Regions from separate parts of the Halotia branconii CENA392 genome, predicted to be linked through region 2. Evidence: predicted binding sites of a transcription regulator. Region 2 holds the regulator's gene; each other region holds the start of a gene.

Region 1 (3,290 bases), 2.7 Mb from region 2:
CCTTGACAGCAGCAACGTTTAGTACACCGCGTAGACGGTTTACTACCAATGTTGCCAAAGCTTCTTTTTCGATATCTTCGGCAATAATTACCAAAGGACGACCAGCACGAGCAACTTGTTCTAGCACTGGTACTAGGTCTTGCACTAAAGCAATTTTCTTATCGGTCAGCAGTAAGAAAGGCTCATCAAAAATCGCTTCCATCCGTTCAGGATCAGTTGCGAAATAGGGAGAGATATAGCCTTTATCAAAGCGCATCCCTTCGGTGATTTCTAGCTCGGTAGTCATTGATTTCCCTTCTTCTAGGGAAATTACGCCTTCCTTGCCTACCTTGTCCATTGCTTGGGCAATCATCTGACCGACTTCTTCGTCGTTACCAGCTGAGATAGCACCAACTTGGGCAATAGCTTTAGAATCTTCTACCGGACTAGCGTGTTGAGCAATTTTGTCTACCAAAAAGTTAGCGGCTTTATCAATACCGCGCTTTAGGGAAATTGCATTAGCACCTGCTGCAACGTTCCGTAAACCTTCCTTGACGATCGCGTGGGCTAAAACTGTGGCAGTTGTAGTACCATCACCCGCAGCATCATTAGTCTTAGAAGCAGCTTGACGAATCAAAGCTACACCAGTATTTTCAATGTGGTCTTCTAATTCAATTTCTTTGGCAATAGTTACACCATCATTCACAATTTGTGGTGCGCCAAATTTCTTTTCTAGAACTACGTTACGACCTTTAGGCCCAAGGGTAACAGCTACAGCCTCAGACAAAATGTCCATGCCTCGTTCCAAAGCACGACGGGCGTTTTCGTTGTAGATAATGCGCTTTGCCATAGGTGTCTTAATTCAGGGAGTAAGTCAATTTTTTCTTGAATTGGGCATGGGGCGTGGGGCAATTAAGAGGAATTGGGGCAGGGTGCGGGGTGCAAGGGGGATGAAGAGGAATTATCTATTTCTCCCTGCTCCCTGCTCCCTGCTCCCCTGCCTTTTTTCCTAGTTCCTAGTCCCTAATCCCTGTTAGATAACGACTGCTAAAATGTCTTTTTCAGAAAGCAGTACATATTCTTCTGTGCCGAGCTTGATGTCAGTACCAGCGTACTTGGAGTACAGCACCTTATCGCCGACTTTAATTTCCAATTCCTGACGGCTACCGTCGTCATTACGTCTGCCAGGACCGAGGGCGACTACTTCCCCTACCTGGGGCTTTTCTTTGGCGGTGTCGGGTAAATACAAACCACCTGCGGTCTTTTCCTCAGAGGCGCTCACTTTCACGAAAACGCGATCGCCTAAAGGTTTAACTGTAGAAACGCTTAGAGATACAGCTGCCATAAAAATTTTTCTCCAGAGTTAGCACTCTCAACTCCTGAGTGCTAATTTACCTAACAGCAGCATGTAATAGCAACAATTGCTTATGTACGGGTTCCCGAACTAGGCGATCGCAGGTTTACTTAAGTAAAAATACCTAATTACTGATAATTTTCGGGTTCTGTTCTGTAAGTTACGAATATTTTTATATGGTCAACTTTATTTTCAAAGCGGAGAAATTGTTATAGAACTGTAATCAGGGAGCCGCTCGATGAGTAACAATACAGTGATCCAGTGCAGCCGTCAAATCCCCAAAACTACTAATTTCCTAGATTACAACGCCTTAAGTAATTGTGTAGAAACTTCAGGAATTGCAAAAATTCAGTGACTTGCTTTTATTTGTCCTGACCAGACATTTACTAACTGCTGTTCATAGCAAGCTAATCCAGAATCTTGGGAACACTGAAAAAAAGCTAGATCTCGATCAGCAGCAAGTCAGTCCTTCCCTTTGCATTTCGGGAAACAAAGCCAATTACTTGCGAGTTTGTGGTTCTGGAACGATAATAGTTGTTTACTCGGATGGTGTCTGGTATCGCCAAGCAAAACCGGAAGTTACTGAGCGGATTATCCAAGAACCTTGATAGGCATTAATGATGGTTGAAGAATACACATTTTTAACCCATCCTTTGCCGGAAACTCCCTTACTTGCTTGTGAACTTTGCTAGAGGCTTAACGTCCGTTGGATATGGGAAAGTAGTAAGCCAATGAAAGTGCAGTTTGTTTTACAGCTAGGGTCATCTTGAGCCAACACTTAACTTGTGAGCTAGAAGGATTATTATTTAATCAGTGTTTTTTCACCTGACACTTTCAAAGGGATATATAATAACGCATTGTAAATACTACTGCTCTACGTATCCTTACTGGACTGATGCCGATGCTCTGATGGTCTCCAAGAAAGTAATAACCACTTTTGAGACTTTAAGGACGCAAAGGCAAGTTAAGTGAGGAAAAGGACAACATCTCAATAATCCACCATAAAGGATAACCATTCAAGACTTTGATGGACCGAAGCGCGACAAGTGCCACTGCTATGAAAGAGCCCAGCATGAAAGATCACAAACGACTTCTATTGATTGATGATGACCCTAACCTCATCTTGCTGGTGAAGGACTACTTAGAATTTAGAGGATATGAAGTCATCACTGCGGAAAATGGACGAGAAGCTCTGGAAGTTTTAGAACAAGACGTTCCAGACATGATCATCTGTGACGTAATGATGCCGGAAATGGACGGCTACACTTTTGTAGAACAAGTCCGGCAAAACGAACGTACCGGCTGGATTCCCGTTCTCTTCCTTTCAGCCAAGGGACAAAGTGCAGACCGAGTTAAAGGTTTAAATAAGGGTGCTGATGTATATATGGTCAAGCCCTTTGAACCTGAAGAACTCGTAGCTCAAGTAGAATCTTCGCTGAAGCAAACTATCCGCTGGAAAGAACACCAAGCTAAAGGAGGAGAAAACGGTTCCCGCATCCAAGTACCCTTCGATGTGCAGTTAACCCCAACCGAACTGAAAGTAGTACAGTTTGTAGCTAGAGGTTTAGCTAACCGGGAAATTGCTGAAGAATTAAATGTCAGTCAACGTACAGTTGAAAGTCATGTGTCCAACATGTTGGGCAAAACCAATCTTCACAACCGCACTGAACTAGCGCGGTGGGCGATTGAAAATCAAATGGCTTAAATACATTACCAAGTGCTAAGTATTGAGTGTTGAGTGTTTTTACTCAGCACTCATTACTCAGAACTGAAAATTACTACCCATGTTATTCGAGGATGTCTTGGTAAAAAACTCTAGTAATTTAGTAGTAACGAAGTTGATCGTCATTTTGTAATGGTTTTAGGTCTAACTGAATACAAGCATTTTTAAGGGTACAACGACTGTTATACCCTTAATTTTTTATATCCATTTGGAGGCTGCTATAGTACATTTGAT
Region 2 (3,290 bases):
GGTAAGGGTGGACGCACACATAAATAAATCAAAGAACCAAACAGTGGAATCAAACCGATTAACCACAACAACTGGGGATTTTTCGAGTTACGACGTGCTATATCATCTTTTAGTAATGTTGGGAATAATAAGCAAAGTAAGCAAAAATCCAAACTCATTACATGAATAAAACGGCTGGTTTGCCACTGTTGTATAAAATTTCCCCAATCTCCTTTTTGTAACCCAAAGGTGACTAGAATAAGTGTTGCTATAATCAGCACAATGCCAGTTATGCGAGAATCTAGCAGCTTAAGTAAAGCATTCTTGCTACCGATAAATTGTTTATTTGGTTCTCTTAAAGCTAAATAAGGCAATAAAGCAAATGCACCCACTGCAAAAGAGAACGTAGCAAACGGCCAAGCGGGTATTTTTTGATTTCTGCCATCAATAAAAATGACTGCGCTGTAGATTAAAGGCCAAATACCCATCAGATTAAATAGGGCTATGACTAAGGGATTAATGCCTTGCCATTGACCAATAGATAAATTTTTGATCAACATGAATGTGTCAGGTTGATCGGGAGGGGCAAGGAGAAAAGCATAGGTAATCAACCCTAACCACAGCATCCCCAAGATGATTTTTCTCACGTTTTTGATTAACACTTTTAAAAATCAGGAATTGAAATAACCAAATGCTTCTGAGAGGTAATCAGCGGCACTAGCCACAACTGCGATCGCACTTTCATAATCTAAGCGTGTTGGCCCCAAAACTCCTACACTTCCTACTGGCACAGAACCTCGACGATAGGTCGAAGAAATCAAAGTGCAGGTGCGTATCGGTTCTAGAGGATTTTCTGCACCAATGCGAACTGTTACCCGTTGTTTGCCCGTTTCTTCTACCTCAGGCTCCTCGAATATTAATCGCCACAGTTGGTCTTGTTCTTCTTCCAAGAGGTGGATAATCGTTTTTACTTGCTCTAATTGAGAAAATTCTGGCTGACGCAATACTTCTGCCACACCTCTAACCATAATTTGTGTTGCAGCTGGTGCTAAAGTTCGACGAGTTAATTCTGCTACCGAACTCTTCAAAAACTCGCCATAGCGTTGGAACTCAAGATCTAATTGGCTCCAATCAAGATTACCCAATTCCAACAAACTCCGCCCCCGCAAATGGGTATTCAAAAAGTTAGAAACTATCTGCAATTCCCGATCAATTACTTCTGGATCGCGTTGTGTTTCTTCCCGGACTGGAGGCAAATCCATCAACTTAGAATGGGTTTCATAAGCATCTGTCACCACAATCAACATAATCCGCCCGGCTTCAATTTGCATTAATTGCAGATGTCGCAAAATTGCTGTGGTGGTTTGTGGCATGGTAATCAAGCTAACGCACCCACTCAAAGTTGCTAAAATTTGAGCTGCTCCTTGCAACAAAGCTTCTAGACTCCAATCTTCCCAATGAAGGCGTTGTTGCAGTGTTAGTTCTGTCTCTTTGGCTAAAACTTCCATTCGCGTAATGTCTCGCAGAGAAGGTGTAATCAACTGGTCAACATAAATGCGATAGCCTGAGTCTGAAGGTACTCTACCAGCAGAGGTGTGTGGTTGGTAAAGTAACCCAGACTTTTCTAAAACGCCCATCACATTACGAATAGTGGCTGAACTAACACCCAAATCGTACTCCTCGACTAAAGCTTTTGAACCAACAGGCTCCGCTGTAGCAATATAGTGACGTACCGTTGCCCAAAGTATATGCTGTTGTCGATTTGTTAACTGAACTTCCATAGGGTATGTTTTGCTGGAGGCAAATTTTAATCAAAAGATTGGGAAGAATTTTTAAATTTGACTATTAATAATAGTTAATTAAGGTGGCAAAATATTTATTTTTATTGTAATAGCTAAGAGTAATGTTTTGAAATTGCTATCTTATAGAGCTTGACTTTTGCTAGCAAATCAGCGTTTATCAAGTATAATCATGAGATCATTTAAGTATATTTGCATAAACTTTATATAAAAATTGTATATGAAATTACTGATTTTTGTAACTGTTTTAGATCTGTTGACAGCAGCAAATTCTCTGAATTTCGAGAATTGCGGGCGTTCGCCAATAGACTATCAATTTACACAATATTGCATTAAGAATAGCATTGCTTTTATGGAAGAGTAAGTCCTAAATAAGCAATGCTATATTTCATAAACGATGGACTAATATTGGGGAATTGAAGAGTCAACTAATAAAGAATAGGCATCAATACCGCCTACAATATTTTTAACATTTGTAAATCCTTGAGCCAATAACCACTGGCACATCTGGGCAGAACGGATGCCGTGGTGACATAATACAAGGGTCTCAGCATGGGGATTGAACATAGTAGGGACTTGATCGCCCCATTCCACAAATTCACTCAAGGGTAAGTTGACAAAGCCATCAATGCTAGCGATCGCTAGTTCTTGTGGTTCTCGTACATCTACTAGCTGAATATTTGCATCGCCAGAAGACAGCCGTTGTGCTAATTCTTCTACACTAATCTGGATCATAGGTTGACCTAAAGATTTCCCTGTCATGAAGTTTTTCTGAACAATCCTATATGATTTATGGTGACAGAAAATCTGTATCCTAGCATGAGTATTTGTTTACGCTACGCGGGTTAGTTGTCAGTTGTCAGTTGTCAGCGATGCACTGACTTGTACTGAGCGTAGTAGAAGTAGCTTGTCGAAGTGTTGTCAGTTGAATGAGAGAAATACCAGCTTATTCAGTTATCGTAAAGCTATTTTTAAGAGTTAGCGATCGCTCTTAGCATTCAAATTTATCAGTGCTAGTATTGGCACATATACCGAAATATTTATATCGAAACCTAGAACTATCGGATTCTACCCGTTAAACCCATTAACGATTTGCTTACCCCCAATGTAAAAATGGGGGTATTTTTATGGCTATGGGGCATGGGTAAAAAGTTATTCATAAAGTTGAAAACTATTTTTGATAACAAGCGATCGCCTACGTAATTGTATCTCCAGTTACCAGAAGAAGCGGAGGGGCAGGGAGCAGAGGGAAAGAGGTAATTCCTCTTCTTCATTTCTCCCTTGCACCCCGCACCCTGCCCCAATTCCTCTTCTTCATTTCCCCCTTGCGCCCTGCCCCCTTCTCCCCTGCCTCTTTTGACCCACTCGATCCGATACAATCATCTGCTATATTCAAGTCTCAAATTGCACCTTAGGCAAAGTTCCTGTGGTGAATTATTTATCTAGCAAAAATTTCCCCTATACTTGGCAGCTACATGAGTTCACAATCTCCTCGCTCTGATAAGATTCTGG
Region 3 (3,290 bases), 2.7 Mb from region 2:
TTTGCCAGATTGTTAAACCTAAAAGGATAACAATACTACTGGCAGTAGCAAGGATCACTGCTAAAGGCATACCTCGTACTGCCATCGCTAGTAAATTGCAACCTAAAGTAATTATCCAAAGGGTAAACGCGGCATGGCGCTGAGATAAACCCCAAGCCAGTAAACGATGATGTAAGTGATCTTTACCTGGGGTACTGAGGGGGTTTTTTCCTGCTAATAGCCGTCTGACAAAAACTTGAGTAGTATCTAGAACTGGCAATAACAGAAATAAAACTGTTGGCACTAAGGAAAAGACTGTAGTTACCTGCAAGTCGCCTAAAATACTTGTTGCAGCTAGCGTATAACCAAAGAAATATGCTCCGGCATCACCCATAATGATCCGTGATGGGTGGAAATTATGTCGCAAAAAGCCCAGCGCCGAACCTCCTAAAGCTGCCAAAACTAAAGTAGCTGCGGCTTTATTAGGAAATTGGGCTGAAACTGCTAATAAACTCATTGCAGTGATGAAACTAACTCCCCCTGCTAATCCATCCATCCCATCCATCAAGTTGATGGCGTTGGTAATACCTACTACCCACAGCACCGTCAACGCCATCGAGAGAATTGAGTCGATGGGCGTGCCTATACTAACTTCAATACTGATGCCATTGGCAAATAGCAACAAAGCTGTGAGAATCTGTGTCCACAAGCGAACCGATGGAGGTAAGCTAAACTGATCATCAATAAAGCCGACAAGCACTAGGATAGAACCTCCTAGTAAAATTGTCAGCACCTGAGCTAAGACATTTTGCAGTTCAATAGGTCGCAAGAGGCTAGCTAATACCAATGCAGCAATTACTCCCGCATAAATAGCTAACCCCCCCGCATTTGGCAAAGGTTCTCGATTTAATCTACGAGCATTTGGTTGGTCGGCCCAACCTACCCGTAAAGCAAATTTGCGTACTGTCGGAATCAAACGCCACGTTACTAGGCAAGCCAAAAGTAACGTAAATACCACTGCCAACCAGCCGGTGCCGCTAGGGTCGGCAATACCAAGAGACTTAAGGGAGTTATATAGATTCATCCCCCAATTCAACCATGACTGCCAGTATCCTACATGAGCATCAATTGTATATTAATCAATTTTTTCGATTTGCATTTATAATCTGAACTGCTTGGGTAATTAGCACTCTTAACCTGTGAGTGCTAAATTGTCTAATGGAAGCGCTAACAGAGATGTAAAGATGGCGAAAATTATTTCTTTTGATGAAGAATCGCGGCGGGCGATAGAACGTGGTGTCAACGCCCTTGCGGATGCAGTTAAGATTACTTTGGGGCCAAAAGGTCGTAACGTCCTTTTAGAAAAAAAATATGGTGCGCCCCAAATTGTTAATGATGGTATCACTGTTGCCAAAGAAATTGAGTTAGAAGATCCTTTAGAAAATACTGGTGCAAGGCTGATCCAGGAAGTGGCATCCAGAACCAAAGATATTGCTGGGGATGGTACTACTACTGCTACGGTTTTAGCCCAGTCTTTAATTAAAGAAGGTCTGAAGAACGTCGCAGCTGGTAGTAACCCCATCAGCTTAAAGCGGGGAATTGATAAAACCGTTGAAGCGCTGGTGTTGGAAATTGCTAAGGTAGCCAAGCCAATAGAAGGAAGTGCGATCGCTCAGGTTGCCACCGTCTCAGCTGGTAACGATGAAGAAGTCGGTCAAATGCTGGCCGAAGCTATGGAGAAGGTCAGCAAAGACGGTGTTATCACTGTTGAAGAATCTAAATCCCTGACAACTGAACTAGAAGTAGTGGAAGGGATGCAGATTGACAGAGGTTATATTTCTCCCTACTTCATCACCAACAGTGAACGGCAGATAATTGAATTTGAAAATGCCCGCATTCTAATTACTGACAAGAAAATCAGCAGCATCCAGGATTTAGTACCTGTATTAGAAAAAGTTGCTCGTTTGGGTCAACCGTTGTTGATTATTGCTGAAGATGTCGAAGGCGATGCTTTGGCAACTTTGGTAGTCAACAAAGCGCGGGGAGTGCTGGCTGTGGCTGCAATTAAAGCACCAGGATTTGGCGATCGCCGTAAAGCTTTGTTACAAGATATCGCTATCCTCACCGATGGACAGATGATTTCTGAAGAAATCGGTTTAAGCCTAGATACTGCTTCTTTAGAAATGTTGGGAACCGCCCAAAAGATCAATATTGACAAAGAAAACACCACAATCGTAGCTGGTGGTACTACCAAGCCAGAAATTCAAAAGCGGATTGGTCAAATTCGCAAGCAATTGGAAGAAACCGATTCTGATTACGATAAAGAAAAACTGCAAGAACGCATTGCCAAACTAGCTGGCGGTGTAGCAGTAATTAAAGTTGGTGCAGCCACAGAAACCGAACTCAAAGACCGTAAACTGCGGATTGAAGACGCACTGAATGCGACTAAAGCCGCTGTAGAAGAAGGCATTGTTCCCGGTGGTGGGACAACCCTAATTCATTTGGCGACGAAAGTTGAAGCAATTAAACAAGGCCTCGACGAAGAAGAAAAAATTGGGGCAGATCTTGTGAAGCGATCGCTAGAAGCTCCTTTACGCCAAATAGCAGACAACGCCGGTGCTGAAGGTTCTGTGATTGTCTCCCAAGTTAGAGACAGCGATTTTAACATCGGTTACAACGCCGCTACTGGCGAATTTGAAGACTTAATTGCCGTTGGTATTATTGACCCTGCTAAAGTCGTGCGTTCAGCTTTGCAAAATGCCGCTTCTATTGCCGGTATGGTCTTAACTACCGAAGCCATTGTCGTCGAAAAACCTGAAAAAAAATCTGCCGCTGCTCCTGACATGGGCGGCATGGGCGGCATGGGTGGCATGGGCGGCATGGGCGGCATGGGCGGCATGGGTGGCATGGGTGGTATGTTCTAATCTTTGCCTCTCTATGTAAATATTTTGTCAGCAGTTTGCCTTGCTTAGGCAAACTGTTTTTTTATCTGATTGCTGACTCAAAGACAGCAGAATAAAAGCTCACGCAAAGCGCAAAGGCAAGGCAGCGTGTTGGGCGGCTCTGCCGACTTGTACCGCTAAAGCGGAACCCACAGGGGTAGCGACTGCCGCGCAAAGTGAAAATTCGTGCAAGAGGTCTAGTGAGTTGCCGTATATCTTATAAAATTACTGACAACAGGTGATACAAATTAAATTAATTTAATAAAATTGAATATTAAAAGTTTAATTAGGTAAAAATGTATGGCAATAAGTATGGTAAAAAAAATTCGCCGCATCCCTAAAGTTGTAAAAAAGCTATATAGAAAAGAC

The links. Region 2 encodes HrcA, which represses chaperone genes, less so after heat shock. Its sites were predicted from a motif close to TTAGCACTCNNGANTCNNGAGTGCTAA; they were not measured.
Region 1: a site for HrcA is predicted at 1,343-1,369, ahead of groES (co-chaperone GroES). Genes of this name have one in related genera too.
Region 3: a site for HrcA is predicted at 1,163-1,189, ahead of groL (chaperonin GroEL). Genes of this name have one in related genera too.

Annotation. Positions count from the first base shown of each region.
Region 1 covers NZ_CP124543.1:3,541,671-3,544,960, reverse strand. The annotation lists gene groL (chaperonin GroEL) at 1-829, opposite strand, end outside; gene groES (co-chaperone GroES) at 1,013-1,324, opposite strand; gene QI031_RS15510 (response regulator transcription factor) at 2,361-3,038, shown strand.
Region 2 covers NZ_CP124543.1:6,237,043-6,240,332, forward strand. The annotation lists gene QI031_RS27300 (DUF2834 domain-containing protein) at 1-605, opposite strand, end outside; gene hrcA (heat-inducible transcriptional repressor HrcA) at 651-1,760, opposite strand; gene QI031_RS27310 (rhodanese-like domain-containing protein) at 2,181-2,540, opposite strand; gene QI031_RS27315 (ATP-binding response regulator) at 3,254-3,290, shown strand, end outside.
Region 3 covers NZ_CP124543.1:3,510,563-3,513,852, reverse strand. The annotation lists gene QI031_RS15365 (MraY family glycosyltransferase) at 1-1,063, opposite strand, end outside; gene groL (chaperonin GroEL) at 1,224-2,903, shown strand; gene corA (magnesium/cobalt transporter CorA) at 3,234-3,290, shown strand, end outside.